Teredinibacter purpureus: one gene and its partners. The protein of the gene in region 1 interacts with the protein of each later gene in a pairwise test. Links are inferred from orthologs where the notes say so. Each region holds a gene or a part of one and is shown in the gene's direction. Other genes may lie near its edges.

What was found.
Region 2: the proteins of recO (region 1) and ssb interact in binary tests that used the Escherichia coli proteins (3 or more experiments, as listed by UniProt). The link is inferred for Teredinibacter purpureus from one-to-one orthologs.
Region 3: the proteins of recO (region 1) and recR interact in binary tests that used the Escherichia coli proteins (3 or more experiments, as listed by UniProt). The link is inferred for Teredinibacter purpureus from one-to-one orthologs.

What each region holds. Positions count from the first base shown.
Region 1 is NZ_CP060092.1:4,091,794-4,101,882, reverse strand. The notes cover bases 6,176-8,902. They hold recO (DNA repair protein RecO), read left to right. Parts: upstream 6,176-7,051; coding sequence 7,052-7,753; downstream 7,754-8,902. Other genes in these bases: H5647_RS18255 (response regulator), read right to left, coding at 7,792-8,902; era (GTPase Era), read left to right, coding at 6,176-7,036. Also shown: H5647_RS18300 (MucB/RseB C-terminal domain-containing protein), read left to right, coding at 1-18; H5647_RS18295 (SoxR reducing system RseC family protein), read left to right, coding at 158-610; H5647_RS18290 (Do family serine endopeptidase), read left to right, coding at 738-2,120; lepA (translation elongation factor 4), read left to right, coding at 2,319-4,118; lepB (signal peptidase I), read left to right, coding at 4,132-4,995; H5647_RS18275 (DUF4845 domain-containing protein), read left to right, coding at 5,016-5,426; rnc (ribonuclease III), read left to right, coding at 5,401-6,090; more of era, read left to right, coding at 6,146-6,175; more of H5647_RS18255, read right to left, coding at 8,903-10,089. UniProt on the Escherichia coli protein: Involved in DNA repair and RecF pathway recombination.
Region 2 is NZ_CP060092.1:4,379,586-4,389,788, reverse strand. Bases 2,476-5,316 are described here. They hold ssb (single-stranded DNA-binding protein), read left to right. Parts: upstream 2,476-3,539; coding sequence 3,540-4,094; downstream 4,095-5,316. Other genes in these bases: fabB (beta-ketoacyl-ACP synthase I), read right to left, coding at 5,060-5,316; H5647_RS22270 (hypothetical protein), read left to right, coding at 4,717-4,995; H5647_RS19520 (sugar nucleotide-binding protein), read left to right, coding at 4,104-4,724; H5647_RS19530 (MFS transporter), read left to right, coding at 2,476-3,418. In the rest of the region: excinuclease ABC subunit UvrA, read right to left, coding at 1-848; H5647_RS19535 (LuxR C-terminal-related transcriptional regulator), read right to left, coding at 1,030-1,692; more of H5647_RS19530, read left to right, coding at 2,075-2,475; more of fabB, read right to left, coding at 5,317-6,277; 3-hydroxyacyl-[acyl-carrier-protein] dehydratase FabA, read right to left, coding at 6,349-6,873; UTP--glucose-1-phosphate uridylyltransferase GalU, read left to right, coding at 7,284-8,108; H5647_RS19495 (DoxX family protein), read right to left, coding at 9,556-10,020; H5647_RS19490 (HvfC/BufC N-terminal domain-containing protein), read right to left, coding at 10,017-10,203. UniProt on the Escherichia coli protein: Plays an important role in DNA replication, recombination and repair. Binds to ssDNA and to an array of partner proteins to recruit them to their sites of action during DNA metabolism. Acts as a sliding platform that migrates on DNA via reptation.
Region 3 is NZ_CP060092.1:2,788,653-2,798,965, forward strand. What follows is about bases 4,685-7,635. They hold recR (recombination mediator RecR), read left to right. Parts: upstream 4,685-5,838; coding sequence 5,839-6,432; downstream 6,433-7,635. Other genes in these bases: dnaX (DNA polymerase III subunit gamma/tau), read left to right, coding at 4,685-5,388; H5647_RS12290 (YbaB/EbfC family nucleoid-associated protein), read left to right, coding at 5,401-5,721; rnd (ribonuclease D), read left to right, coding at 6,438-7,613. Outside these bases: H5647_RS12265 (ISL3 family transposase), read left to right, coding at 1-22; H5647_RS12270 (cellulase family glycosylhydrolase), read right to left, coding at 334-1,761; H5647_RS12275 (hypothetical protein), read right to left, coding at 2,091-2,261; H5647_RS12280 (AEC family transporter), read left to right, coding at 2,262-3,188; more of dnaX, read left to right, coding at 3,310-4,684; H5647_RS12305 (YcgL domain-containing protein), read left to right, coding at 7,667-7,960; H5647_RS12310 (YcgN family cysteine cluster protein), read left to right, coding at 7,966-8,406; H5647_RS12315 (SlyX family protein), read left to right, coding at 8,515-8,733; H5647_RS12320 (hypothetical protein), read left to right, coding at 8,828-9,184; H5647_RS12325 (VWA domain-containing protein), read left to right, coding at 9,332-10,313. UniProt on the Escherichia coli protein: May play a role in DNA repair. It seems to be involved in an RecBC-independent recombinational process of DNA repair. It may act with RecF and RecO.

The sequences.
Region 1 (10,089 bases):
TTAACGCCCGTTCCCTAACGGGCATCATCTTGCAATGCCGTCTTAGTGTTGGGGGTGCCTTGTTTTTTGGGCATAACCCCCCAAACTGTCTACAATACCCCGCAATTTCATCCATTATCTGTTTTTTGTATCGCAGAGAATCATAGGCTTATCTCGAGTGTTAAGTGAAAGTGGCAAAGTAATCGCAGTTGAGTGTGATGGCGTTTGGGTCGAAACTCTCAAACTTTCGACCTGTGGTCAGTGTCGTGCCCGGCATGGTTGTGGCCAGAAGTTACTCGTCGCCGCTGATAGTAACCTTACGTGCATCAAAGCATTTTACTCGTCTGACTCCACTCATGGTCGGCCTCAGTTGGGGGATGACGTGCTAATTGGTGTTGATGAAACCGCCATGGTGCTGGATGCTCTATTAAGTTACGGATTACCTTTGCTGTGTATGTTTCTGGCATTGGCAGGGGCCTCGTATAGTGACGTTGCGGAAATATTTATGATGCTTGCTGCCGTTGTGGGCTTGCTGATTGGCGGTGGTATTGTTCGTTTTTTGCCAAACAGGAAAGGCGTAAGGCCTCAGTTGTTGGGTCAACTGTCTTCGGTGATTAGTGTCGGTGACTAATATAGGCCTACACTAATTTTATGAATGCTGGGAACCAGAAGGCGAGTTTGAGGTTCTGATAACTAACTGGCGCAAATTGCTTTTTATAAGCCAGAGGATTGAAAAAATACTTTCGCGGAGAAAATAAATGATCGTACGGTTTTTTGTGTTTATAGTTTTGGCCTTTCCATTGATTGTTTCAGCAGCCAATTATAATCTTCCCGACTTTACCCCGTTAATTGAAAAAAGCTCTCCTGCCGTGGTAAAAATAAACACCACAACGGCGGTAAAGCCGCGTGGCTTTAGTCTCCCACCAGGGCAGCAAATTCCTGATATATTTCGGCACCTGTTTGAGCCTAGAGAAATGCCAGAGCGCAATATGAGTTCTATGGGGTCTGGGTTTCTTATTTCGAGCGATGGCTATTTGTTAACTAACTATCATGTGATTGAAGATGCAGACCAAATCGTGGTCCGGCTTGTTGATCGCCGCGAATTTAAAGCAATGGTTATTGGTTCAGATCCCCGATCAGACTTGGCCCTGTTAAAAATTGATGAAGAAAAATTACCATTTTTAACCTTGGCCACCAATGATGAGTTGCGCATAGGTGAGTGGGTAGTTGCCATTGGCTCTCCTTTTGGATTAGATTTTTCGGCAAGTGCGGGAATTGTGAGTGCAATCGGGCGGAGTATTCCAACAGACAAAAACGAAAATTACGTGCCTTTTATTCAGACCGATGTCGCCATTAACCCCGGCAATTCGGGAGGGCCATTGTTTAATATGGAAGGTAAAGTTGTTGGGGTTAACTCTCAAATTTATACACGTTCGGGCGGCTCCATTGGTCTCTCGTTCGCTATACCGTCGACCGTCGCATTAAACGTTGTTGAACAGTTAAAAGAAAAAGGCCGAGTGGATCGGGGTTGGTTGGGCGTTGTTATTCAAGAGGTTGATAAGAACTTAGCCGACTCCTTTGGTTTAAAACGGCCTCAGGGAGCGCTTGTTGCTCAAATGGAGCCCGGTGGCCCAGCCGATAAATCGGGCATCATGGTTGGTGATATTATTCTGAAGTTCGCAAGGCGTAACATTCTTACGTCAGGTGACTTGCCTCACGCGGTGGGCTCAACTCAGCCTGATAGCGAAGTACCCGTAGTCGTTATGCGTAAAGGAAAGCGTAAAACTATTGACGTTACGGTAGGGCGCTTAGAGGGCGGCGATGCTGCGGCCACAATCACTGAGGTGTCACCGAGTACCGCGGCGGACCGTCTAGGCTTAACGGTTGAAACGATTGAATCATCGCTTCGCGATCAGTGGCGGTTAACCGGTGGTGTAACGGTGACTCAGGTGGACCCTCATGGTGCTGCCGCCGATGCCGGCGTTGCTCCAGGAGATGTCATCGCGCAGCTCGGGTTCGAACAGATAGAAACAGTAGAGGATTACCGTCGGATATTAGCCAATTTGCCTTCCGATAGTTTACAGCCCATACGGTTTTTCCGCGATGGCCGCCCAACCTTCAGAACGATACGGCTACAGTAGCCTTAATCTTAGTGCCTTCAAGCCTAGCAGCGCCACGCTCAAGTAATTTCGGGGGGGTGGTGCTCGCATAGCTTAGGCTTATTAAATACTGTAGACTTGCGCCACCGAAAGCCCCTCTGAGTCGCTGATACGGGCTCTGTAATAGAGGCCCATAAAGCAGATCTAGGCCGTTTAATCATTGATGAGTAGCAAGCCCTCGTGACCGATCTTAGTCATATCCGAAATTTTTCTATTATTGCCCATATTGACCACGGTAAATCGACCCTCGCAGATCGATTTATTCAAGACTGTGGCGGCCTATCCGCTCGAGAAATGGAAGCCCAAGTGCTGGATTCCATGGATATCGAGCGCGAGAGAGGCATCACTATTAAGGCTCAGAGCGTTACATTGGATTACCTCGCGCAAGACGGTAAAACCTATCAACTGAACTTTATTGATACTCCCGGTCATGTTGATTTCTCCTACGAAGTGTCGCGCTCCTTGGCCGCCTGTGAAGGTGCACTGCTTGTGGTGGATGCCGCACAGGGCGTAGAGGCCCAGTCTGTCGCCAATTGTTACACGGCTATAGAGCAAGGGTTAGAAGTTATCCCCGTATTGAATAAGATGGACTTGCCTCAGGTAGAGCCGGAGCGAGTTTCAGAAGAGATCGAAGATATTATAGGGATCGATGCTACTGATGCAGTGCGCTGTAGCGCGAAATCTGGTTTGGGTATTCAGGATGTATTAGAGCGGCTGGTACGCGATGTTCCTGCGCCTGTTGGCGATGTTGATGCACCGCTTCAAGCCCTTATTATTGATTCTTGGTTTGATAATTACCTTGGCGTTGTCTCGCTTGTTCGCGTGACCCAGGGATCTTTAAAAACAAAAGACAAAATAATCGCAAAATCCATTGGTAAAGCCCATGGTGTTGATATCGTCGGTGTTTTTACCCCGAAACGAAAAGATACCGGTGTCTTAAATGCGGGGGAGGTGGGCTTTGTCGTAGCAGGAATTAAAGAGATTTTGGGCGCGCCAGTGGGTGATACGTTAACGCATTCAAAGACCCCCGATGTTGAAATGCTTCCAGGCTTTAAAAAAATAAAGCCACAAGTCTATGCAGGTCTATTTCCCGTAAGCTCCGATGATTACGAGACGTTCCGCGACGCCTTGGCCAAGCTAACCCTAAACGATGCTTCCTTATTTTATGAACCTGAAAGTTCAGATGCTTTAGGGTTTGGTTTTCGTTGCGGCTTCCTTGGTATGCTGCACATGGAAATTATCCAAGAGCGACTAGAGAGGGAATATAATCTCGACCTTATCACTACCGCACCTACTGTAATTTACGAAGTGGTAACAAATGATGGGAAAACCATTTATGTGGATAACCCTTCCAAATTACCGGATATCAGCTTAATTGACGAAATGCGTGAACCGCTTTGCGAAGCGAATATTCTCGTTCCGTCCGACTATTTAGGCGCTGTCATTACGCTGTGTGTTGAAAAACGTGGTATTCAGAAAAATTTGCAATATGTTGGCGGGCAGGTGTCGCTCTGCTATGAATTACCCATGAATGAAGTGGTTATGGACTTTTTTGATAGGCTAAAATCGGTAAGCCGTGGGTTTGCCTCATTAGATTATAGCTTTGTACGGTTTGCGCCCTCCAATTTGGTGCGCCTTGACGTACTCATTAACGGTGAAAAAGTTGATGCGTTAGCATTGATTATTTTTCGTGATAACGCTCACTACAAAGGCCGTGCATTAGCCGATAAAATGAAAGAGCTTATTCCACGACAAATGTTTGATGTGGCTATTCAAGCCGCTATTGGCGGTCAAATCGTTGCGAGAACCACGGTAAAAGCGTTGCGCAAAAACGTAACGGCTAAGTGTTATGGTGGGGACGTTAGCCGGAAGAAGAAATTGTTGGAAAAACAAAAAGCCGGTAAAAAGCGTATGAAGCAAGTGGGAAGTGTCGAAATTCCACAAGAAGCTTTCTTGGCTGTGCTTAAAATCGATAGTTAAATACAGGACAAATATGGATATCAATTTACCGTTAATTTTAATGTTGGCCGTTGCTGGTACCGGCATGGTTTGGCTTTACGATATTGTAATGTTGAAAAAGTCTCGTCGCGCAGCTATCGCGAATGTTGATGCACGCTTTCCCCATTTAACTGACGCGCAAAAGGAGAAGGACGAGGGCTACGTAAAAGCTTATATGGCGGTTGCGGCAGAACCATCCGTTGTAGAGTTTTCTAAATCTTTCTTTCCTGTCTTGTTTTTGGTCTTCTTTCTACGGTCGTTCATTATCGAGCCCTTTCAAATCCCTTCAGAATCTATGGTGCCTACGCTGGAAGTGGGCGATTTTATTGCTGTGAATAAATTTGCGTACGGTGTTCGTATGCCGGTATTCCGTAATAAAATTATTCCTGTAAGTGATCCGAAGCGCGGTGATGTGATGGTGTTTTTTCCGCCTCATCGCAGCCAGTATTTTATTAAGCGCGTCATTGGGCTGCCGGGCGACAAAATCCGTTACACGAATAACGTGCTATATATTAATGGTGTCGAAGCAGAGCAGACCTTGGTGCTAAGAGAGACAATCGAAAGTGTCGATTTTTGTTCTGCTCGAGGCGGTAGTTATTTAATCACCGATGAAAATATAGATGGCGAAACCCACCGAATGCGCAAATGTACCATTCCTGGGCGGCTTAGTGTCAATGGTAGTTGGGATGTACCGCAAGGGCACTATCTAATGATTGGTGATAATCGCGATAACAGCTCAGATGGCCGAGATTGGGGTTTTGTGCCGGAAGATCGAATTGTAGGTAAAGCATTTGCTATATGGATGCACTGGGACAAGTTTTTGAGTTTGCCTAGTTTTTCTCGAACAGGCTCAATATAAGTACCACTTGGATAGATGTTATGAACAAACCCAATTGTCAGTTTGGATTTATTTCTACCAATACGATGTTCATGATTCTCTTTTTTGGGGGCTTGTTTTTTTGCGTGTTTCGCATTGGCCCCCATTATTTAGATAATTGGGCAGTTCAGGGAGCATTGAAATCGCTTTCAGAGCAGGAATCTAATTTGGGCGCGATGGATAAACGCGATATTTATCGAAAAATTGAAAATTTTATGATGATAAATAATGTGCGCGGTGAAGAAGGGACTGCATTTAAAGTAGTGCGTAAGAATGACCGCGTGTTAATAAACAATGTATACGAAAAACGTGTACCTATGTTTGCCAATATTGAAGTGTTGCTGATATTTAAAAGTCAGCTTGACACTTCCCAGCCGGAATTATGTTGTGAGTACCTTATCGAAGCTGAATAGCGCACGAATTGAATCTGCGTTGGGGTATCAGTTCCAAGACCCGACTCTGTTATATCGAGCCCTTTCTCATCGGAGTGTTGGGCCGAAAAACAATGAGCGCTTAGAGTTTCTTGGCGACTCGTTGTTGAATTTCTTTATTGCCGAAGCCTTGTTTCATAAATTCCCTACTGCGCGCGAAGGTGATTTGAGCCGCTTGCGAGCGAGTTTAGTGAAAGGCGAAACTTTGGCGGAAATTGCCCGAGATTTTCAGTTGGGCGATTACCTGCAATTAGGCGAAGGTGAATTGAAAAGTGGTGGTTTTCGTAGAGCATCAATTTTAGCTGATGCAGTTGAAGCACTGTTAGGTGCAATTTATATCGAGTCGGGAATGGAAACGTGTAAAACAGCGGTGTTACGTTGGTTTGATACACGGCTTGACTTAACCTCTCCCGCAGAGACCGCAAAGGACGCAAAAACTCGCCTGCAGGAGTATATGCAAGAGCATAAAAAACCCCTGCCACGGTATGAAGTAGTGCGGTGTTTTGGTCACTCCCACTCACCTGAATTTGAGGTGAGCTGCGATGTTGGCGGCGCACAAAAAACCACTATTGCAATCGCTGGCAGCAAGCGTGTAGCCGAGAAAAAGGCAGCGGAACAAATGCTATTGGCACTAGGCGTCAAATAGTTACGTTGCGGTATCGCTAGCACCCTCTCCCTATTATCAGGCGAAATTGTTAATTATGTCTTCTTTAAAATCTGGCTACATCGCGATTGTTGGTCGTCCCAATGTGGGTAAATCGACCTTATTGAATCATTTGCTCGAGCAAAAAATTAGTATTACCTCGCGTAAACCCCAAACTACTCGTAACAATGTGCTTGGCATAAAAACGGTAGGCAGTGTACAGATGTTATTTGTTGATACGCCTGGGATTCATAAAAATCAGGAGAAAGCGATTAACAAAGCTATGAATAAGAGCGCTTCGTCTGCATTGAAAGATGTTGATGTGGTGGTATTCGTAGTGGATAGAAAGCAGTGGACGGACGAGGATGCGTGGGTCTGCTTGCAAGTCTCAAATGTTACATGTCCCGTTATTATCGCGGTCAATAAAGTCGACCAGCTAGACGATAAAAACGAGTTGCTTCCACATTTACAGCATCTTTCTCAGCAGCTTCCTCAAGCAGAGCTTGTGCCTATTTCTGCATTGAAAAATCAAAACTTGGATAAACTAGAAGCTCTTGTTTCAAATTTTTTACCAGAGGGAGAGCATTTCTATCCAGAAGATCAGATTACAGATAAAAATTCTCGATTTCTAGCGGCAGAAATTGTAAGGGAGAAAATTACTCGGCAGTTGGGCGATGAAGTTCCGTATCAGACAGCAGTAGAAATTGAAGAGTTTGTTGAAAATGATAGGCTTGTTACCATTAGTGCGGCTATTTTAGTTGAGCGAAGTGGCCAGAAAAAAATGCTGATCGGTGATAAAGGCGAGCGTATCAAACAGATTGGTCAGCAAGCGCGTGAAGATATGGAAAGGCTCTTTGACTGCAAAATAATGCTAAATCTTTGGGTGAAGGTGAAGCGCGGTTGGTCTAACGATGTTAGAGCTTTACGCAGCCTTGGGTTAGACGAATAGCCGGGGAAATGGGCTATGCTAAAGGTAGAGGACGAGCTGGCTTTTGTTTTACATTGGCGAAACTTTACCGATAGCCGCATTATTATTGATTTTTTTACCCAGCACTATGGCCGGGTAAGTACCGTTTTTCGTACCCGTCACCGGAAATCTTCTGGTTCCAGTAAACCACAGCAGTTTGTACCGCTCTCAATTAGTTATCACGGCAAAAACACACTCAGAACACTCTCGCAAATTGAAATTGAACACCCGCCATTGTTACACGCAGGTGAGTCTCTTTATTGTGGAATGTATATTAATGAATTGATTCAGCGGTTGTTCGCTGCAGAGGACCCCCATCCTCGGTTGTTTGAAGCGTACCATCGTTGTTTGCAGCAGTTAAGTGTTGTGGAGAAAGAGGTGGTTGATGTCGTGTTGCGTGAATTTGAATTTTTGCTATTGGATGATTTGGGTGTTGGTATTGATTTCCTGCAAGATGCGCAAGGTAACTCTATTGAGGCAAGCAGTGAATTTTATTATACCTTCAGCCCCACACAGGGGTTTACACCCGTTGTACCTCATTCGAGACAGCTTTCCCTACGCGGTAGCCAGCTTCAGGCTATCGCAGAAGGGCGATGGGCTGCCGAGGGCGCTCGTTTAGCGGCTAAGCAAGTTTGCAGAGTGGCATTGAACGAAGCGTTGGGGGGCAAACCGTTGGTGAGTCGCGAGCTATTTAAATAGTTCGCCAAGGCTTGCCCGACCGTGCAATTGAGGGCACATTAAGTCGTCGATTCATCTTCGTCAAAAAGCGCACTTACATCAATGGCTTCGTGCCACTCTAACATTTGGTCAATAACGGATAGAAGTTGTGCGATGCTCTCTTCGAGAAGTGGGGGAAGCTCGTTGTGTTGGAGTGCGTGTTGGAGTCTTGAATCTAACTCGGAGCTTAATTTTTGTAGTTTGGGGACACCGCAATAGCAGCAACCCCCATGAAGCTTGTGGACAACTTCTTGAAGTTCCTTGTGATTCCCTTCGTTTAGGTAGGTCGACATTTCCTTTTTAGCCATGGGTAAAGATTCAAGCAACATGACGAGCATATCTTTGGCGAGATCGGGTTTATTTTTCGCCAAAGATAATGATTGTTGGATATCGACGAGTTTCTCTGTGACTTTTTCGATACTGGCTGCTGCTTCGTCGGCGGTATCGATACTCGTTGTATCCGCTACATTGGCGGTTGAGGTTTTAGTCTCGACGATAGTGGTGTTTGCGGCAAGGTTGTGCTCATTGGTGTTGCGCTTGTACGGATTGCGTGCGACCCAGCGATCGATAATATGTTGTAGTTCGTTTTCACTCACGGGCTTCGTTAAATAATCGTCCATGCCCGCCAATAGTAATTTTGATTTTTGCTCATTAACCGCGTGAGCGGTCAATGCCACTACAGGAGTGCGATGGTCAGGGTTTTCACGTTTGCGTAGCTCGCGGGTTGCTTCTAGCCCGTCCATGCCGGGCATTTGGATATCCATCAGAATAAGGTCAAACGCTCGCGTTTCGCATAGCTTTAAGGCATCGGCGCCGTTATCAATGGCAACAACATTCACATGAATATCTTTCAGTAGTTCAGTGACTAATCGAAGATTGGCTGGGTTGTCGTCTACCGCTAATATGTGGATCTCCTTAATTTCTCGTGTAGCACTTTTCGCGGTTTTTGGCGTGTCTGTCTCGGCATCGGCAATGATAATTCCCAGCTGCTCACAGACCGTTTGGTGTAGGCGATTGCAGAGTACGGGACGCTGGATGATAGCGGTATGCGTACCCGCTAAAGCAGGCTCGATTAATCGTTGTATTGCTGGAGAGGCCAAAATCACCGCGGGAATGGAATAATCTTGGTTGAGCGTATCGACAATTTTACGAAGTTTTATCTTATCAAACGTTTTGTCATCAACTTGCGCATCAATAATGGCAAGGTTAACTTGTCCGTTTCGGCAGGCTTCTTCTGTGCTGGATTCGATGTCGTTGAAGTGCGCAATTTCATGGATTTCAGCTCCCCAACCGCGAAGATAATGAGTGATTTCAGTTCGGCTCATAGAGGAGCAATCGTACACCATTGACCGAATGTTACGCAGCGTACCTTTTAAGTAACCCACGGTATTGGCAGCGTTAGGGTTGCGGCCCAGTGTAGAGGTAAACCAGAAGGTCGCTCCTTGACCGGGTTCGCTTTCTACACCAATTTGGCCATTCATTCGATCAACTAGGCCTTTAGCAATGGCCAGCCCCAACCCGGTGCCGCCGTGTGCTCTGCTTTCGCTGGAATCCAATTGGGTAAATGCGTCAAATAACTCTTCTTGTTGTGCTTGGTTTAAGCCAATACCGCTATCGGTAATACGGAAATGCAGTGTAATTTGGTTATCTGCTCTATCTTCTTTGCTGACGCTGACTAATACGTGTCCAGTATTGGTAAATTTAATAGCATTCGATAGAAGGTTGGATAGTACTTGTTTAAGCCGTAACGGGTCACCCAGTAAATGTTCCGGAATATCATGATCGATAACGGTAAGTAGACGTAATTTTTTCTCGTGGGCAGCAGGGGCCTGCAACCGAAGGGACTCCTCCACAACTTGGCGCAAGCGAACGGGTTTATATTCGAGCGTAAGCTTCCCGATTTCCAGTCGTGAAAAATCAAGAATATCGTTGATGATTGTTAATAACCCTTTCGCCGACTCATCTATAGTTTCTAGATATTCGGTTTGCTGAGTATTGAGTTCAGTTTTTTTGAGCAGTTCAGAAAAACCAAGAATGCCATTTAATGGCGTTCTAATTTCATGGCTAGTATTGGCTAAGAATTCAGATTTAACTCGACTGGATTCCAGCGCGCTCTTGCGGGCGATATCCAATTCAATATTTTGTATTTCGACGGTCTCAAGCGTTTCGCGTAGTTCCGCTGTGGATTGCTCAATATTCTGTTGCAGGTTATCTTGTGTAATTCGCTGTAGGCGCGCGAGCTGATTGATATCGTTAACGAGTCGGCCGTAAATTTTACCGGATTTAGCCGATATTTCAGCATCGCCTCTACCGCTAAT
Region 2 (10,203 bases), 290 kb from region 1 along the record:
CCAAGGCCGTCACATCCCGAACATGCGCCGGCAGGGCTATTAAAGGAGAAAAGGCGAGGCTCTAGCTCTGCCAGTGAGTAATCACAAACAGGGCACGAATGCTTCGCGGAAAAAACCTGGTCTGGTTTTTTGCCGTCCATATCGGCAACGATGGCAATGCCGTCGGCCAGATTAATTGCAGTTTCAAATGACTCGGCTATTCGAATCGCTATGTCGCTGCGAATTTTAAAACGATCGACCACGGCTTCTACGGTGTGTTTTTTCCGTTTATCGAGGGTAGGGGTATCGTCTAGATCAACCACAAGCCCATCGATGCGCGCTCGAATAAAACCGTCGCGGCGTAGGCTGTCAAATATGTGTAAGTGCTCGCCTTTTCTGTCGCGAATAATTGGCGCGAGCAGCATCGTTTTACTGCCCTCAGGTTGCGTGAGGACTTGGTCCACCATTTCCGAGACCGTTTGAGCGGCGAGGGGTTCGTCGTGCTCAGGGCAGCGAGGTTCGCCTACGCGTGCGTAAAGAAGCCTCAAATAATCGTAGATCTCGGTGATAGTGCCAACCGTGGATCTAGGGTTGTGGGAGGTGGATTTCTGTTCGATGGAAATGGCTGGGCTTAACCCTTCAATATGATCGACGTCTGGCTTTTCCATCATGGATAGGAACTGGCGGGCATAGGTTGATAGGGATTCAACATAACGCCGTTGCCCTTCGGCATAAAGCGTGTCAAATGCCAGAGAAGACTTCCCTGACCCAGACAGGCCAGTGATAACGATAAGCTTATCGCGGGGGAGGTCGAGATCAACATTTTTCAGGTTATGGGTGCGCGCGCCACGTACTACGATGGTATCCACAGATTATTGTCCGGTTAAAAAATGGGGGTTACGGGGCAAATCGCGAAGCGAGATTAGCCAACCGGAAATTATACGCGTTTCATTCGATGAAAGTTTAGACTTTTACATTAACTTTATGGGATTGGGGGCAATAAAAAACCCGGAACAATCCGGGTTTTGGTGTGAGGTATGTCTTAGCGTTTTAGTTATCTAGATCGTCCATATCGCGTACCCAGTTACTGGCCTCGAGACGGTTACGCACGCCAATCTTTTTGTATACGTTATAAAGGTGGCTTTTGACTGTATGCTCACTAACGGACAATGATTCGGAAATATCAGCGTTTGTGGCGCCTTCTTTGATTAATTTCAGAATTTGTTTTTCGCGCTTTGTTAGTTTTACATTCGGTCGTTTAATGTTCGAAGGTGCTTTTCTGTTTTTGTCCAAAAATGTATGAAGTAGTCGGCGGGGCACCCAGAAGTCGCCTTCTAGCAGACATTTTAATCCGCGGATGAGTTGTTCCTGCTCTGAATCTACGTAGAACAAGCCGGAAACACAGGGCCAATCAAGCAGTGATTCCTGTTCGCTTTCATATTCAGCGTTGAGGAGTGCGGCATTAACGTTTTCGAGAGTATTTTGAATCTCGCGAACAAATTCACTGAGTGTTTCCAGGTCTTGACCATTGCAATCGATCAGTATCACATTTGTACCAGCGGGTACTGATCCAAGCTCTCTGTGGACGCTGCAGTCAAGTTGTAATTCTTCGCCGATTAATTTAGCCAGAAGCCCTGTTTGGAGGCTGCTATTGGCTGAGAAAAGGACGATATTGTTACCTTGCACTACAGTGTCTGATTCTAATATAGACACATCATTACCTGATTTCGGTCCACACTTCCCCAATCTTGACGATGAAGTATGAAGTTGATTTATTGTTGTTATCTTCCCCGAGCGGGAGAATCATTGAGCATTGTACCCGATTATTGGTACACCTAGTACCAAAAAGGCTTATTAAATACGCGCCATAGGGACATAAACCTCATTCTTAAGTGGGGGGAGAGGGTTGGTACGGGTTACATTGGCGCGTTAAATTTGCGGTCTCCTTTTCATACTTGAGGGGTGAAATGGGTGTGAGGTACCGCACAATGGGGGTTCTAGCGGTCTAATTCTTCGCGTGGAAGGCGCTAGCGGTGTCGCCAAATGGATCGGCCTGTTAGAATCGCCCTCTTTTAAAATCCGAGGAATTAGACCTTTGCACTCTCAGGTTAAAACGGTTGCATCCTTAGCATCGCTTTACGCATTTCGTATGCTTGGGTTGTTTATGGTGCTGCCTGTCTTGATGTTATACGGTGGCGAATATCGCGGAGCCAGTCCTGCGCTCTTAGGGCTAGCGTTAGGTGTTTATGGCCTCACTCAGGCTCTGTTTCAGATTCCTTTGGGGTTGCTGTCCGATATCTGGGGGCGAAAGCCCGTTATTTTTCTCGGTTTAGTTATCTTTGCCATTGGTAGTTTGGTCGCGGCGCTTGCCAGTTCAATAGAAGGGCTTATTTTAGGCAGGGCCTTACAGGGCAGTGGTGCTATCGCAAGTGCAATTATGGCAATGGTGGCCGATCTTACGTCGGAAGAAAATCGTACGAAAGCTATGGCCGCTATTGGGGCCTCTATCGGCTTATCTTTTTCTGTGGCAATGATAGTGGGGCCGGGTATTGCGTCCAGTGTTGGCTTAGGTGGTGTGTTTGGCGTTTCAGCCCTATTGGCGCTTATAGGTCTGTTAGTACTGCTTTTCGTGGTCCCCAGCCCGCCGCGTTTATCTGCATCGCACCGTGATACGGGCGCAATTCCAGCATTAATTCTCGCCAGCCTAAAAGATACCCAGTTGTTGCGCTTGAACTGGGGGATTTTCGTTTTGCACTTTGTGCTAATGGCCGCATTTTTAGTTGTACCGCTTATGCTTGAAGAGCGATTTGCGGTATCGCGCGATTCTCATTGGCTCGTTTATTTGGGGTTGTTGGGTATCGCTTTTGTTTTGATGTTGCCTCTAGTGATGTTTGCCGAGCGTAAGCGACGCGTTAAAACGGTGTTCGTGGGGGCGGTCGCTTTACTGGGGTTCAGTTTAGCCGTGTTGTCTCAGGTCAATGCTTCGATTGTTGTTTGGTTAACGCTTTTATTGCTTTTTTTTACAGCATTCAATTTGTTGGAAGCGAGCCTGCCGTCTCTTGTGAGTAAAATAGCGCCCGCTGGCGCTAAAGGTACGGCGATGGGAATATATTCAACCAGCCAATTTCTAGGTGCATTTGCTGGAGGCGTTAGTGGTGGTTGGTTGTTAGAGTATTATGGCCCTTCAGAAGTTTATCTGTTGGGGGCTGTTGTTGTAGCGGTTTGGTTTGCCTTTGCTGTAACCATGAAAAGCCCGCGGTATCTTAGTAGTGTGAGCGTCAGTGTTGCCCAAAATTTTAATGCTACTGCGTGTGTTTTGGCAGTGCCGGGTGTTGAGGATGTGTTGTTCGTGAGTGAAGACGCTTTGCTTTACTTAAAGGTGGATAAAAGAGTGTTCGATGAGAGTGAGCTTAATCGCGTGTTGCAGCGTAATTCTTGATTGCTAGGCAATACTGTAAAGGTATTGTTCTGCTAAATTTAGGTGGAGCCAAAGCAGTGAAAAGTCGCTAGAATCGATCGATAGCCAGATTTGAATCATTATTTGATATAGGAGAGTTAACGTGGCCAGCAGAGGCGTAAATAAAGTGATTTTGGTGGGAAATGTAGGTCAAGATCCTGAAACTAAGTATATGCCTTCCGGAGGTGCCGTGACCAATATCAGTGTGGCCACTTCTGAGGCTTGGAAAGATAAGCAGTCTGGGCAGCCTCAAGAACGTACAGAATGGCACCGTGTAGTCTTTTTTAATCGTCTAGCAGAGATCGCCGGCGAGTATCTTCGCAAAGGCAGTAAAGTGTATATTGAAGGCGCCTTGCGCACTCGTAAATGGCAGGGGCAAGATGGTCAAGACCGTTACACCACTGAAATAGTAGCCGCCGAAATGCAAATGCTCGACGCGCGTCAGGGTGGCGAAAATCAAAATTACGGCGGTGGCTTTCAGCAGGGTGCTCCTGCAGCAGCGCCTAATCAGCCGCAAGCGGCTCCCGCTCCGATGCAACAGCAAAATCCAAACCAGCAACAGCAACAGCAACAGCAACACGCGCCAGCGCCGCAGCAAACGTCTCATGCTGCTCCGCCACCCGCTATGGATAGTTTTGATGACGACATCCCATTTTAGGGTATTCACTTGAGTTATCGAATTCTTGTTCGGCGAGCGGATACCGCGCTCGCTAGTGCGTTTATGGGGGTGATGGAAGATTACCCTTTTGTGTTGCTTACACCGTCTGCTGAGAGCCTGAACTGGTCGGATGAGGCGGCGGTCGCAGGTTATTTCGATGAAAAATCGCCTAGCCTTGTTATTCACTTTCCGGAATCTTGCGTCGATGTGAGTGCTAGCGATATCGCCGCGGCGAGAAGTCTTGCGAAGGCATGCAAAGCGAAAAGCGTGCCTTTAATTCAGTTATCTTCATTCCGTGTTTTTGGTGACAATTATTGCCCTCAGGGCGTTGGTGAGGTGGATATGCCTCAGCCAAGCAATGAGCTGGGGCGGCGGATTTTATCGATGGAGACAGGCGCGTTGGTGTGCCCCTCTTCTATCGTGTTGCGGTTACCGTGGATATTAGATCTAGTTCCTTGTAGTTTATTCGGTCGAATTATCCCTAAATTATTAGTTGGCGAGTTACCCCCTGTATCTGATCACCATCGCTTTAGTTTGGTGTCTGCAGGTTTTGTGATTCGCAGCCTTATCACCCTCATTCATCAGGTTTTTTTGTGGCGCAGAAAACTGGGGTGTGTATCATTTGCGTAGCTCTGATCAGAGTTCCGAAGCGGAATTTGTGGATGCAACTGTGCGTATGATCAATGCTGAAGCAGGCTTGTCGCTCACAATGCCTCAGGTAATATCGGGGAAAGAAGAAGGGCGTTTGTTGTTAGGTAACGGTAACCTAAACGGTCGGAATTGTACCGATGACTTTGGTATTCAGTTTCCTTCTTGGCGGCACGGTTTTAAATCGCTCGTACGTCGGTGGCTACATGATCAGCATTTGGTAGAAGAGAAGCGGCAGTCTGTGCGGCAATAACGTAGAGGTTAGACCAAAAAAAGCGCCTATTAGGCGCTTTTTTTGGTCTAACAGTGGTGTTTTATCAACCTGCAAACTTTTGGAAAACAAGTGTCGCATTGGTGCCGCCAAAGCCAAAGCTATTCGACATGGCGATATTAATATCTGCGTCTTTTGCTGTAGGTACAATATTCAAACCATCAGCTTCAGGGTCCAGTGTTTCGATATTCGATGAGCCTGCAATGAAGCTATGCTTCATCATAAGCAAAGTGTATATCGCTTCTTGAACGCCAGTAGCACCTAAGGAGTGGCCCGTGAGTGATTTTGTTGAGCTAATAGCAGGAGTATTGGCGCCGAAGGTTTCTCGCACTGCTCGCAATTCGGCAAGGTCACCTACTGGTGTACTGGTGCCATGTGAATTGATGTAGTCGATAGTCGCCGCATCTACGTTTTGTAAGGCTTGTCTCATGCAGCGAATAGCGCCTTCGCCAGAGGGGGCAACCATGTCGTAGCCGTCTGAAGTTGCTCCGTAGCCGATGAGCTCGCCATATATTTTAGCGCCACGTGCCAAGGCGTGATCCAGAGATTCGATCACCAGACAGCCACCACCACCACCAATAACAAACCCATCGCGGTTCGCATCGTAAGGTCTAGAGGCTTTCTCTGGAGTGTCGTTATATTTGGTTGAAAGGGCGCCCATGGCATCGAAGAGGCCCGTGAGAGTCCAGTGCTCTTCTTCACCACCTCCGGCAAAGACAACGTCTTGCTTGCCGAGTTGAATCAGTTCCATCGCATTGCCAATGCAGTGAGCACTGGTGGCGCAAGCCGACGAGATGGAGTAGTTAACGCCCTTGATCTTGAAGGGGGTGGCTAGGCACGCCGAGGTCGTGCTTCCCATTGTTTGTGTGACACGGTAAGGTCCTGCGCGTTTTACGCCGCGGCTACGGATAATGTCGGCTGACTCCACTACGCTAGAGGTAGTCGCGCCACCTGAACCCACAACAATGCCTGTGCGTTCGTTTGACACTTGGTTCGCTTCTAGCCCGGAGTCGAGAACGGCCTGTTGCATTGCAACGTAGGCGAATCCGGCGGCATCGCCCATGAAACGCAGCACTTTACGATCGATATGGTCTTTTAAGTCGATATCGACAGAGCCAGAAACCAAGCTGCGAAACCCATGTTCTTGATAGCTTTCATTAAACCGTATACCGGATTTTCCCGCTTTTAAAGAGGCGAGTACTGTGTCTATATCGTTACCGATGCATGAGCTGATACCCATGCCAGTGACCACAACGCGTTTCATATTATTCCTCATAATCTAGTCAGATCGCGGCGGCATTATGCCATACCGCTAGCTCGAATTCTGTTAGCGAACTACCAGCTGTCGGTATTGCTAAATAGGCCAACTCTTAGGTCTTTAGCAAAGTAAATGTCTTTGCCGTCAACCGACACTCGACCATCGGCTATCCCCATTACCAACTTGCGTTCAATAACGCGTTTTAGGTTGATGTGATACGTTACTTTACCGTTCGACGGGAGTATTTGGCCTGTGAATTTAACTTCGCCACAGCCAAGCGCGCGTCCGCGACCGGGGTTCCCTTTCCATGCAAGGAAAAAACCGACTAACTGCCACATGGCGTCTAAGCCCAGACAGCCAGGCATTACGGGATCTCCGGGGAAGTGGCAGTCAAAGAACCACAAGTCATCTTTGATATCCAATTCGGCAATGATTTCGCCCTTGCCAAACTCACCGCCAGCTTGGCTGATGTGAGTTATTCGGTCCAGCATTAACATATTGGGTACGGGTAGCTGTGCGTTACCTGGGCCAAACATTTTGCCTTGACCGCAGGCCAGTAGCTCTTCCAGGTTATAGGATGATTGCTGTTCGAATGAATTCATGACTGAAGATTATCCGTGGTTAGTTGGCGGCGAGTTTAAGCGATACCCAGCCGGAAAAAGCCGCCATTCTACCCTGTGTATAGGGCTTGTCCAGTCGCGAGGCGGGCGAAACACCGTATCAGCCAATAAAATATAAAGGGTAGCGCTACCAAGGCCTCGATCAAGCACTATAGTGTTATTGAATATGGTATATTTCGTGCGTGTTAAGAATAGAGCCTCTGTGGATTGGGTGACTCAGTGCATTGAACGCTACAAATAAATACTGCCAATGTTGATGACGCCGTAAACTGCTCGTTTTCGGTGCCTTTGCTCAATAAAAGTTCAACAATTAGTTGGTATAGTTTTCACACCACACATTAGCGATACGCTCAACAGATAAAATATTTAATACCAAGAAGGTAGAATCAAAGATGATTAGTAAATGTTTATTTCCTGTTGCCGGATATGGAACCCGCTTTCTTCCTGCGACAAAATCGATGCCCAAAGAAATGTTACCCGTTGTTAACAAGCCACTTGTGCAGTATGGCGTAGAAGAAGCCTTGGGTGCGGGTTTATCCGAAATTGGTTTTGTAACCGGTCGAGGTAAGCGTGCAATCGCGGACCATTTCGACGTGAGCTATGAGCTAGAGCATCAAATAGCGGGTTCCTCCAAAGAGGATTACTTAGCGTCTATTCGCGACGTAATGGCAAAAGGTTCGTTCTCTTTTACGCGGCAGCGTGAAATGAGAGGGCTCGGTGATGCAATCTTAAATGGCCGTCGTTTAATTGGTGACCAGCCTTTCGGCGTTGTGCTATCGGATGACTTATGTGTAGCGGACGAAGGCGTTTTATCACAAATGGTTAAACTGTATAAACAGTTTCGTTGCAGTATTGTGGCGGTACAAGAAGTGCCAAAAGAAGATATTAGTAAGTTTGGTGTTATTGCTGGCAAGCAAATTAAAGACGGGCTCTACCAAGTTGATAACATGGTAGAAAAACCAGAACCCGAAGATGCTCCCAGTAATCTCGCTATCATTGGTCGTTATATTTTAACTCCCGACATTTTTGAAATAATAGAAAATACCCCGCCAGGTAAAAATAATGAAGTGCAGCTCACTGATGCACTCCTTACGCAAGCTAAAAACGGTTGTGTGTTGGCGTATAAATTCAAAGGTCGTCGTTTTGACTGCGGAAGCGTTGCAGGCTTTGTGAATGCAACCAACTATGTTTACGAAAATCTGTATACCCAAGACTAAAGGTGGACTGAAGTTAGATGAAAATTGATATTACTTGTTTCAAAGCGTACGACATTCGTGGCCGTGTTCCCGAAGAACTTAATGCTGATGTAGCGTATCGCGTTGGTAGAGCGTTCGTTGAATACCTCGATGCTAAAACTGTTGTGGTTGGCCACGATATTCGTTTGACCAGCGCGGAGATAACCGATTCCTTGGTTAAAGGCATTACGGAAGCGGGCGCCAGCGTTATACATATGGGGCAAGTGGGTACAGAAGAGGTATATTTCGGAACGTTTCACTTGGGCGTTGATGGTGGCATTTGTGTAACGGCTAGCCATAACCCTATGGATTACAACGGAATGAAATTGGTGCGCAAAGGGTCAGAGCCTATTTCGGGTGATTCCGGCTTGGATGATATACAGACTATTGCCGAGCGTGGTGAGTTTAAGCCGTCGGCGGTTGTGGGTAGCGTAGAAAAGCGTGATATTCGCCCTGAATACCTCGAACATTTGTTGGAATATGTTGATATTTCAGCTTTAAAACCGCTTAAAATTGTCTGTAACGCGGGTAATGGTGGCGCTGGTGCTGTGGTCGATGGTTTAGAGCCTCATTTGCCTTTTGAATTTATTAAAATTCATCATAATCCTGACGGCAACTTCCCTAATGGTATTCCTAACCCGCTTTTGGTCGAGAAGCGCGGCGCAACTATTGATGCAGTAAAGGAACATAAGGCTGACCTAGGTTTTGCTTGGGACGGTGATTTTGATCGCTGCTTCTTCTTTGATGAAAACGGTGTGTTTATTGAAGGGTATTATGTTGTTGGTTTATTGGCCGCGGCTTACTTAAAGAAAAACCCCGGTGCAAAAGTTGTGCATGATCCTCGATTAACGTGGAATACCATTGACTTGGCCGAGGCTGAAGGTGGTATTGCGATTGAAAGTAAAACAGGGCATGCCTTCATCAAAGAAAAAATGCGTGCAGAAGATGCCGTCTATGGCGGTGAAATGAGCGCTCATCATTATTTCCGAGATTTTGCTTATTGTGATAATGGCAATATCCCTTGGTTGTTGGTGACAGAGTTAATGAGCACTACAGGTAAGACGTTATCTGAATTGGTGAAAGATCGTGTTGCAAAATTTCCGTGTAGTGGCGAGCGAAATAACACGGTAAACGATCCTGTAAAAATAATTACTTCGATAGAAGAGCATTACCGCTCTTCTGCATTGATTATTAAAAAAAATCGATGGTTTATCAATGGAGTTTGCACAGTGGCGATTAAATATACGCTCATCCAGTACGGAGCCTGTCCTGCGCTTAAATATTGAAAGCCGCGCTGATCAAGGCTTAATGGAAGCGAAAACAGAGGAATTGTTAGGCCTGGTTAAACAGTACGATGCTTAATTTCTTTAGCTGTTAATACCAAAAAAAACCGGCCTTGGCCGGTTTTTTTTGGTATATTTTTACGGAGTTAAGTTTTTTTTAGCAATGAATCGACCGAAAATACACCGGCACCCTGCTTTAGAATATACAGTAATGGCACCAACCAAAGTAGGTGGGTTGCCCATGCTTCGGGGTAAACGAAAATTTCAATTATGAGCGTCATGATTATAAAAATAAGGGCGCTTGCGCGCGTCATGAAGCCAACAAGTATTAATATCGATATTAAAAATTCTGTGATGCTCGCGAGGTAAGCTGCGATATCGGCGGGAATTAAGGGTAGGGCGTAATCATATTCGAACAATAGAAGCGTTGTTTGTGAAACATTCCAAAACATCCATTTTTGTCCGAAGATTGCGTCCCCTCCAATTTTTGTTTGTGCGGATAGCCAGAAAATCATAAAGACCGAAACGCGGGCAGAAATAGAAAGCACCGCCTCGGGAATAATATCGCCCAGTGTTTTTGCGAATCGATCAATTTTATTGAAAATAGTCATAGAGCATCGCCCTCGGGAATAATGGTTGAGGTAACGATGCCTGAGGAAATTAAGAATGACACAGCATCGCTGGCGTTAAAGTCGAGCTTGTGAGAGTCGCTATAGTCTGCAGTGCGAGATACGGCGTCTAGCAGTGTTTGGCCGGTCAATAGTTGAGAGATAAAAAAAGCGACTTCATGTGAA
Region 3 (10,313 bases), 1.3 Mb from region 1 along the record:
GGACCTGATGCCAGAAATCTAGCCACCCGAATAGGGGAAGGCCCTTTAATATACAGTGTTGTTTTTCTTGGTTCAAGCGGTGGTGTGGGTGTAGTTATTCCTTCGTGAACTACGTTTTCGCACGCGTCATACGAAGATGGAGCCGTATGTGTTAATGCGCAGGTGTGGCCTGTAGGGGGCTTAGTGATCGGTGTTCTTGCCGTGCCCTGTTGCACTTCTGATTCCTGAATTAAGCAACAGGCAAAAAAAACCTCCAGCACGAAGAGGATCGTGGTGGAGGTAATCGAGAGATCTAAAACAGGTTTTAAATTAGTGTGTAATACTCGTTACAGATTACTGTGTATTACAGGTAGAGGATGCGATACAGCTTTGGTTGTTTTCCCAGCCCCAGCCACTTGAAGTGGAGGTGCATAGCGGGTAGTTCGAGCCGTGCCAGTTGCACGTTCCACCGCTGGCAGTGGAGGAGCTACTTGAGCTGCTGCTAGAAGAGCTGCTGCTAGAAGAGCTACTACTTGAGAAGCTGCTACTGGAACTGCTAGAGGAGCTAGAGCTAGGCGTTGTTCCCACCAGTGTTTGGCCTGCATTGACGCATTCGTTCGCACTCACGCAGCTAGCATCGTTTTCCCATCCCCAGCCGCTAGAGTCATTTACGCATACGGTTGTTAAGGTGCCGTACCAGCTGCATTGTTGGGCAGCTGAACCATTATTGTTTGAAGAGGAGGAGCTGCTAGAAGAGTTCTGCGATGAGCTGGATGAATAACTGCTTGAAGAGCTAGTAGGAGCATTGCCAAAAACGGATGCGATAGACGCTGTTGCATCGAGACCGTGCGTGCCCTTAACGAGCTTTTGTCCCCAGGTGGTGTAGCTGCCGCCAGACCAATCGTTTGCAATATCTAGCGCGCCAAGGTCGCTGCCGTTACCTTTCCAAGACCAGCCCATGTAACCAAAGCCGTGGTTTTGCGCTAGCTCCATGATGGCTTCATCGGCAACATCTTCGTTAAAGTGGTTGTCAGCAAATTCACCTACTACTAAGTGCAAACCGTTGTTTGCAAACGTATTCATGTAGCTCTCTACTGCGCTGCGAGTGTTGTACACTTCATACATGTGAACGCTGAAGATGGTGTTGCTTTTTGAATCGCCATCGAATACTGATTGAGCGTTATCGCGCATGGCGTTCGTCCAGTCTTGGCCCCAGTTGGGCGCATCAACCATTAAAGTATGGTTAAAACCTGCGTTTCGTAGGCGGCCAATCGCGTCTTTGTGAGCGTTCACCCAGTCGCTTGTAGAGGAGGAGTTGCCAAAAGGCTCGTTACCGATGTTCAATATTACGTAATCTTCTTGGCCAACGAGAGTGGATTTGATTGATATCCAGTAGTCGACAGCCTGCGCAAGTGACGATGTTCCAGATTCTTCGCCGTAACCCGTCGTGTCATGTATTTCTACAACAGAAATTAAGTTGTTGGCTTTCGCCAAGCTAATGAGGTTGGCTACTTCTGAAGCGGGCGTTGCAGACCACTTAACGCCGTTTGAAAGAACAACCCGAACTGAGTTGGCACCGGTGGCAGCCATGGCGGGGTATGCGGTGGCCCCTTTGTCTGCAAACCAAGCGTGTGGGTAGTTAATCCCGCGAATAATGAATGGACTTCCGTTGCCATCAGTTAAAATGTTACCGGTTACATTAAAGCCCGCAAAAACAGCGGATGAAGTGAAAATGGTAGCCACCATAGTGGCAATAAGGGAAATTCTCTTAAGATTTCGCAAAACGTATTCCTCATTATTATCTTTTTTAGAGTGTTGTTTGGCATAGGTGCGCGGTGCGTTCTATAGCCTCAAAAAACACTACGTCAGCTTGCGGCACTGGCCACAACTGTTTTTTATATTAAATGATAATCGCGCCAAATAAAACCGTTTGTGTGAACTGTGGCGGCTTATTAGGGGTTGTAAAATACAGGGTTCCTTGGGTAAGGGTATTCTGTTTCTGGTGTTTTATTGATGTATACGTGACGGTATTAGGCTTTTTCGAAGGAGATAGCGTAAAGTTTCGGTTGCTCAAAAAAGTCTTGATGCTTTTAATATTCGATGAGATTTTTTTAAAAAAAGGTCAGTTTTACGCCGGCTTGGCGAGTAAAATGTGGCAGGTCGACCGCCATAATAGTTAAATTGACGATAACTATTTGCCCTGCTTTTTCTTCAGTTTGCTCGGTTATGCGTTGTGGTTCGGTTTTTAATCGGTGTCCTTTCAATCCAGCTGAGAGTCTCATTTGTCATTATTTGCTCATTTCTTGACGGCCTTCCATGTCACTGGCCCCATTGTTGTTTTGTTGCTGGCGGGGGTTTTCTTTAAGCGTATAAACCTACTCGATACCCATTTTATAAGCGTGGCAAATAAATTGGTGTTTAATGTGTCTATGCCATGCCTTCTGTACCTCAGTGTGGTGGCTCAGCCGCTATCGCAAAGCCTTGATTTTTCGTTGATCTATTTTGCTGTTATAGCAACGCTTATTTGTGTAGTTGCGCTGTGGCTGTTGGCACCGGCTGTGGTTTCAGTATCGAAGCGGGGGGTATTTGTGCAGTGTGCGTTTCGGGGCAATATGGCTGTTGTGGGCTTGTCGTTGTGTGTAAATGCTTACGGTGAAGGTGTGTTGGCGGTCGCGGGCGTTTATTTAGCCTTTCTAACCATTCTCTATAATGTTGTGGTGGTTATTTTGCTAAGCACGCATTATTGGCGTGCTTTCCTCCATTTACTTAAAAATCCGTTGGTTATCGCCATTGTTGCAGCTCTATTCACATCTATTGCGGGGTTTCGGCCGCCGGCAGTGTTATGGGTGTCGTGCGAATATTTTGCTCAATTAACGTTGCCGCTCGCCTTGCTGTGTGTGGGCGCGAGTCTCGACTGGAAGAGTATCAGGGGGAATCAATGGGAGGTGCTGATAGCCGCCGGAATGAAACTGATTATGGTGCCGCTTGTAATTGTATTGGTTGCGATTTTAGTCGGTTTGAGGGGCGAAGCCCTAGGCATACTTTTTTTGATGATGGCGTCACCAACGGCGGCTGCGGCTTATATCATGAGTAGACAGATGACACCGCACGGACAAATGTCAGCCGAAATTATCACGCTTTCAACATTGCTTTCACCTATCACTATTACGTTGGGTCTCATTTGGCTAGGGTATTACAAGCTTATATAGACCAATGGGCCCTGTTTTTATTACTCAGAGTTCAATAATAGCTGTAGAGAGAAGGTTCGGACATTACCCCTCTGCGCAGGTATAATCGCCTTTTTTCAGCTAACGAGAGACTCATAATTCAATGAGCTATCAGGTACTCGCCCGTAAGTGGCGGCCCGCGAACTTCCGAGAAATGGTAGGGCAGGAGCATGTGCTCAAGGCTCTTATCAACGCTTTAGATCATAATCGCCTGCACCATGCGTATTTGTTTACGGGAACACGAGGTGTCGGTAAAACAACCATTGCGCGGATTTTGGCTAAATGCCTTAACTGCGGTGCTGGTGTTACGTCGACCCCTTGCGGGGAATGTAGTGCGTGTATCGAGATTAGTGAAGGCCGCTTTATCGATCTCATTGAGGTTGATGCGGCGTCTCGAACCAAGGTCGAGGATACCCGCGAGCTACTGGACAACGTTCAATATGCACCTACGCGCGGTCGTTATAAGATTTACCTCATCGATGAGGTGCACATGCTGTCTAATCACAGCTTTAACGCGTTGTTAAAAACGTTGGAAGAGCCGCCAGAGCATGTAAAATTTTTGTTGGCCACAACAGACCCTCAGAAATTGCCCGTCACAATTTTGTCTCGTTGTTTACAGTTTAACCTTAAGAATATGAGTTCCGAGCGCATTGTTGGCCACTTGCAGCACGTCTTAGCGCAAGAGGCTGTGCCTTTTGAAGAGTCTGCATTGTGGTTGTTGGCGCGTGGTGCCGATGGCAGTATGCGAGATGCACTCAGTTTAACTGACCAAGCTATTGCTTATGGTAGCGGTAAAATTGGTGAGACCGATGTTGCCGCCATGCTGGGCACCATTGACCACCAACTGATACAAAATTTAATGGCAGGCTTAATTGAGTCGGACGGCAAGAAAATTCTTGAAGCCGTGGCCAAGTTTGCCGAACACGCACCAGACTTTAATAGTGCGTTAGCCGATTTGTTAACCTTGTTACATCGAATCGCAATTGCGCAAGCCTTACCTGAAGCCTTAGATAATAGTTTTGGCGACCGCACGCAAATTCTTGATTTCGCGTCGAAGCTACCAGCGGAAGACGTACAGTTATTTTATCAAACGGCACTTATTGGTCGGCGAGATATTAATCTCGCACCCGAGCCTCGCAGTGGCTTCGAAATGACATTGCTGCGCATGCTGGCTTTTAAACCGCAAGGGGTTGTGGACGTGCCTTCCCAACCGCTGGGTTCAGCTCAGCCATCATTAGCGCCGTCAAACGCGGAGGGTCTTGCCAGCCCAAAAAAGCCATCGACTGAAACCGCAATAAAGCCGGAGCCTGTTATGCGGGTATCCGAAGCGGCGGTTTCAGGCCCTATAGCGCCAGTTAATGCTCCCGTTTCTTCGGCAGAGATAGAGAGCAACAATCCGCCGTTAATGGCCTGCCAACTAGAAAACGCTGCCATTACGGGTGTTGAGTTCGAGTCGGTACCGGCTATGCCAGCAGCTACAGCTCCCGTATTAGAGAGACCGGCCACGCCCACTAAAAAGCTATCGCCGACAGACAATCTCGCGAATATTCTTAATGAAAAGTCGGGGGTTAATCCCTCTCGAGCTGAGAGGGATAACAGCGTTGACATCAAGGCGCAGTTAAAAGCACAGGTTAAAGCTATTACGGGAAAAGAGGGTATTGTTGCGCCTAAGCCTGTGGCAATGGCTGCTGTAACAGCTGCCTCTCCGGTGTCCGCAGAACATCAGTCGGGAGTCGTGGCAGCTACAAAAAAAAGCGTTGAGAACGATAGGCCAGAAAAAATTGCACTAGAACATTTAAACCCTGTTAGTTGGGTGCATGTTTTTCGTCACCTTAGCATTCGCGGTATTTTACAAAGTACTGCAGCAAATTGTGTGTTTCTAGGTGCGGAACAATCCCACCTATTTTTTGCGCTCGATGAAAATAAAGGGAGTTTATTCGATAGCTCTCATAGTCAGCGATTGGGCGGGATGCTGAGTGATTATTTCCAGCAATCAATAAAAGTCGATATTCATCTTCAGGCGCTGCCAGAAGGGACGGAAACGCCTGCGCAATGTTTCGAACGAGAGAAAGCGGAAAACTATGCAGAGGCATTACGCTTATTAGCGAACGACCCCATTGTACAAACACTGCAACAAGAATTTGGAGCAGTATTGGACGATCAATCTGTAGTATATGACTAAACGAGGTTTAATATGAAAGGCTTGGGCGATTTAATGAAACAGGCTCAGGAAATGCAGGCAAAAATGCAGAAAATGCAGGACGATATTGCCGGTATTGAAGTAAGCGGCGAGTCTGGTGCCGGTTTGGTAAAAATAGTTATGACGGGCCGCCATGATGTCAAAGCGGTCGCCATTGATGCGAGTTTAATGACCGAAGACAAAGCGATGTTGGAAGACTTGCTCGCGGCGGCCGTTAATGATGCTGTTCGGCGTGTAGAGGCTGAGAATCAAAAAAGAATGGGTGATTTAGCGGGAGGCATGCAAATGCCTCCAGGATTTAAAATGCCGTTTTAGTCTTGGGCACGAAAGATGTAAAACGGTTCGGTGTGGCGTACACATTTAAAATGAATCGCGAACAAAACAGGCTACTGTGTAATGTTACTTTTATCGAAAGCGAGCCCCTTATAACCTATGTTTTCTCCTTTAATTGACCAGCTTATACACGCGCTTCGCATTCTTCCTGGGGTAGGCCCTAAATCTGCCCAACGAATGGCGTTGAATTTATTGGAACACAATAGAGAAGGCGCCAGTCAATTAGCCGTAGCACTTCAACAATCGATAGCGTCTGTCACACGCTGCAATCAATGTCGAACATTAACCGAACAAGCGCTGTGTAATATTTGTGCCAACACAAAGCGAAACCACAAGCTACTATGTGTTGTGGAAACGCCTGCGGATGTACTAGCGTTAGAGCAGGCTGGTATATTTTCTGGCGTATATTTTGTCTTGTTGGGAAAATTATCTCCCATAGACGGAATAGGGCCGAAAGAAATTGGTATGGATATTTTAAATAATCGATTTCAAACAGAAGAGATAGACGAACTTATTATTGCGACCAACCCCACGATTGAGGGTGAAGCCACCTCTCATTATATTGCTGAAAAAGCAAAAAAACATGGAATAAAAGTGTCGCGTATTGCTCATGGTGTACCCATTGGGGGCGAGCTAGAGTATATCGATGGCGGAACTCTTGCGCATGCGCTTTCCAGCCGAAGAGAAGTTTAAAATTTATGTCACAATCATTGTGTACCCAAGAAATTCATTGGGTTGATACAGAAAAATCTCTAAACGAACTCTGTCAACGCTGGCAAGCGAGTAACATTCTTGCTGTGGATACAGAGTTTATGCGCAGCCAAACTTACTACCCTATTGCGGGCCTTATCCAGGTGAATGATGGTAACGCCAATTATTTGATAGACCCTGTCGCCATTGCTGATTGTTCGGCTTTTGCTGCATTACTGATCAATCCTACTATCATTAAAGTGCTGCACTCGTGCTCGGAAGATCTTGAGGTGTTTCAACGGTTGCTCAATGTTGTACCTGTGAATTTATTCGATACACAAATTGCAGCGGCTTTATGTGGTTACGGTTTCTCAGTAGGGTATGGCAATCTAGTTAAGGCTATTTTAAATAAAGATTTACCTAAAACAGAAACTCGTTCGGATTGGTTGCAGCGCCCCTTAAGCGCCTCGCAAATTGAATATGCGGCTATCGATGTTGAAGATTTATTTCAGTTGGCCAAAATACTGGTATTAAAACTGAAAAACGTGGATAGGCTTTTTTGGTTGACGGAGGAATGCGAGCATATCCTGCAAACGTATCTCGAAAATCAAGATGAAAACAAATGTCATGTTCGCTTCAAGCAGGCATGGAAGCTCAACCCGCAAAAATTGGGTGTTTTAATAAAGCTTGCGGTGTGGCGTGAGCGACAAGCGAAACAGCGCGATATACCCCGTAATCGGGTCGTTAAAGAGCATTCACTCCTCGATATTGCTATGACAGCGCCGAATCATGTTGGCCAGCTACGCCGTTTTGACGGGATAGCAGAGCGGATGATACGTACCGACGGCGAGCACCTTATTCAACTTGTACAAGAGGCTATGGCTGTCGACCCTGCGGACTACCCTAAGGCAATGGATAAACCGTTAACCAACAGTGAAAACAAATGGGTTAAAGCCATGCGCGCGCGTATTGTTGCGTTAGCCGAGGAATTGGACGTAGCGCCAGAAATTTTGCTAAAAAAGCGTGATTACGAAGCGATTACTCGAGCGTTTATTCACAAAGAACCACTCGATACAGCCGAAATAGCATCACACTTAAAGTCAACTGTTGGTGGTTGGCGATACGCCATTGTGGCAGAACCTTTGGCAGATGTTATTGGTTCTATCCAGTCACTAGACGACTAAGTTGTTTAACGGTTTAACCTCAATTTTTTTGAATTGAAAACAGTTGTAATCTTATGGCAGTTATTACCAGTATTTTTAGGTCTAAAAAGAAAGAAGGCATGTATTTGTACGTGCGCAAAGGGTTTGATTTGCTGACGTTACCGGAGGCTTTGTTAAAGCAGTTTGGGCAGCCAGAACTGGCGATGACGTTATTGCTAACACCTGAGAAAAAGCTGGCCAGAGTCGATGTTCAAAAAGTTATCGAGGGTATCGAAACGCAAGACTTCTTTTTGCAGATGCCGCCTAGCAGTGTAACGTCGGAAGAATATATGCAAAAAATACCCAATTCGAAACTGGGGCAACGTTAGTGCCCATGGCTGTATCGAGGTTCTGGCAAGATAAAAGCCTTGAGCAGATGTCTCGCGAAGAATGGGAATCACTTTGTGACGGGTGTGGGCGGTGCTGTTTACATAAGCTCGAGGATGAAGACACGGATGAGCTGTACTTTACACGCGTTGCGTGTCGAAATTTAAATGAGTCTACTTGTCGCTGTATCGATTACCCTAATCGAAAAACGCTAGTACCGGAATGTTTAGTGTTAACACCGGAAGAGCCAGCTGTTTTTGACTGGCTGCCCGACACTTGTGCTTATCGCTTGTTGTCTCAGGGTAATCCCTTACCAAGTTGGCATCCACTTATTAGTGGTACAACAGAAAGTGTAGTGCTTGCAGGTATATCCGTGAAGGGTAAAGTTGTATCAGAAAACTCGGTGCACCCCGATGATATGGAAGATCATGTCATCCATTGGGTGTAGTGGGAAAGGCACATAAGGTCGTGAAAATGGTTTTTTCTACGCACTCACGAAACTTAATGTGCGCAAGCATAACTAAACGTTCAATGAAAAGAGTTCAATGAGGTTGGCATGACAGAGGTAATAGACGATTTACAGTCACGTATTGCGTACCAAGAAGATACTATTAATACGTTAAATCAGCAGGTTATAACATTGGACAAAGAGGTTCACGACCTCCAAAAACAATTACATCTGCTTTATAAAAAAGTTGATGATGTCGTTTATCAGCTAGAGCAAGGTCAAACGACGGTTGCGGCGCTGCATGATGAGCGCCCACCACACTATTGAGGGTCGCTACGTTTGCGGCTGGATCTTTCGGGCGCTGCAGAATTTTGCACTTTAACGTAACATTGACGGGACAACGTACTAGGACAATCGCCTTATGATGACTGAAACCGAATATCTTTATGCTTGGCTATATTATTTGTTGGGCGCAGGGTTATTAATCAGTTGTTGGTGGTATGCCACGCGTCGCATTCCTTGGCCAGAGGTTCGACATTTATCGCGGTTGGTCGTTGGTGTCGCAATCGTTGTACCGTGGTATACCAATACCCAGCAAGATTACTTGTCTCCGGCATTATTAATTTCCTTGCTAGAGCTCTTTTTTGAAGGTGCTTCCGCATTTTGGCGCGCAGGAGCTCCTATGCTTGCGGCGGTAGCCGTAGCGGTAGCTTTTTCCACTTTATTTTTTGTTGTCCGTTGGTACTTACACCAGCGAAAAATGGCGCCCACCCGTTAAATTGGTGCGGCACTGTCCACGGCAGGCGGCTGCTATATACCTGTGTTAAGCCCTCTGTAACACAGCAACTTCCGGCATATCCCCAACTTTACTGCTATAAATAACTAAAGCTTATATTCTTCGCCGTGGGGGCATGCAGATCACACTATGATGATTGTAACGCGTATAACAGTGGGCTTAGTGGGCCTGTTTTTCGCAATCGTCAGCGTGGCGCAAGAGCCTGATAGCACCGCGCTTCCTTCATTGCCGCCTGATATTCGTCTTGTGATTGATGTATCCGGCAGCATGAAACGTAATGATCCGAATAATTTACGGCAGCCAGCGATAGAGCTTTTAGTCCAATTGCTTCCGGACAACAGCCGAGCGGGCGTTTGGACCTTTGGCAAATGGATTAATATGCTTGTGCCCCACAAACCTGTAACAACACAGTGGCGGGAGGCGGCACAAGATAAAGCGCAGGATATCAATTCAGTTGGTTTATATACCAATATTGGTGAGGCGCTTGAAAAATCGGCATATGATGTAAAGTCGGCGAATAATAAATACAAAACGTCGATAATTTTATTGACCGATGGCATGGTGGATATTGATAAATCCCCAGAGGTGAACAAGCGAGAATGGAGGCGTATTGTTGATGACGTTCTGCCAAAATTGTCGGATGCTGGCATCACTATTCATACCATCGCGTTGTCCGATAACGCCGATAGAAATTTGATGAATAAATTATCGCTAACTTCTGGCGGTATGGCAGAAGTTGCCCATACCGCTGATGATTTGATGCGTATTTTTTTAAAAACCTTTGATGCAGCAGTGCCCTCCGAGCAAGTTCCCCTTACCGATAATCAATTTGTAATCGATTCGAGTGTTGAAGAGTTTACGGCGCTTATATTTCGTAATAAAACGGATGAGCAGACGGCGCTAATTGGCCCGGATGGCGTTATCTATTCAGACAGTGAAAAGTCATCGGACGTTAAATGGTATAGGGACGGTAAGTACGACCTAATAACGGTTAAACGCCCCTTAGAGGGCGAGTGGGGTGTGCAGGCCGATATGGCGCCAGACAGCCGAATAACGGTGGTGAGTAATTTAAACTTACGAGTAAAGCCATTACCGCTTAATGTATTTGATG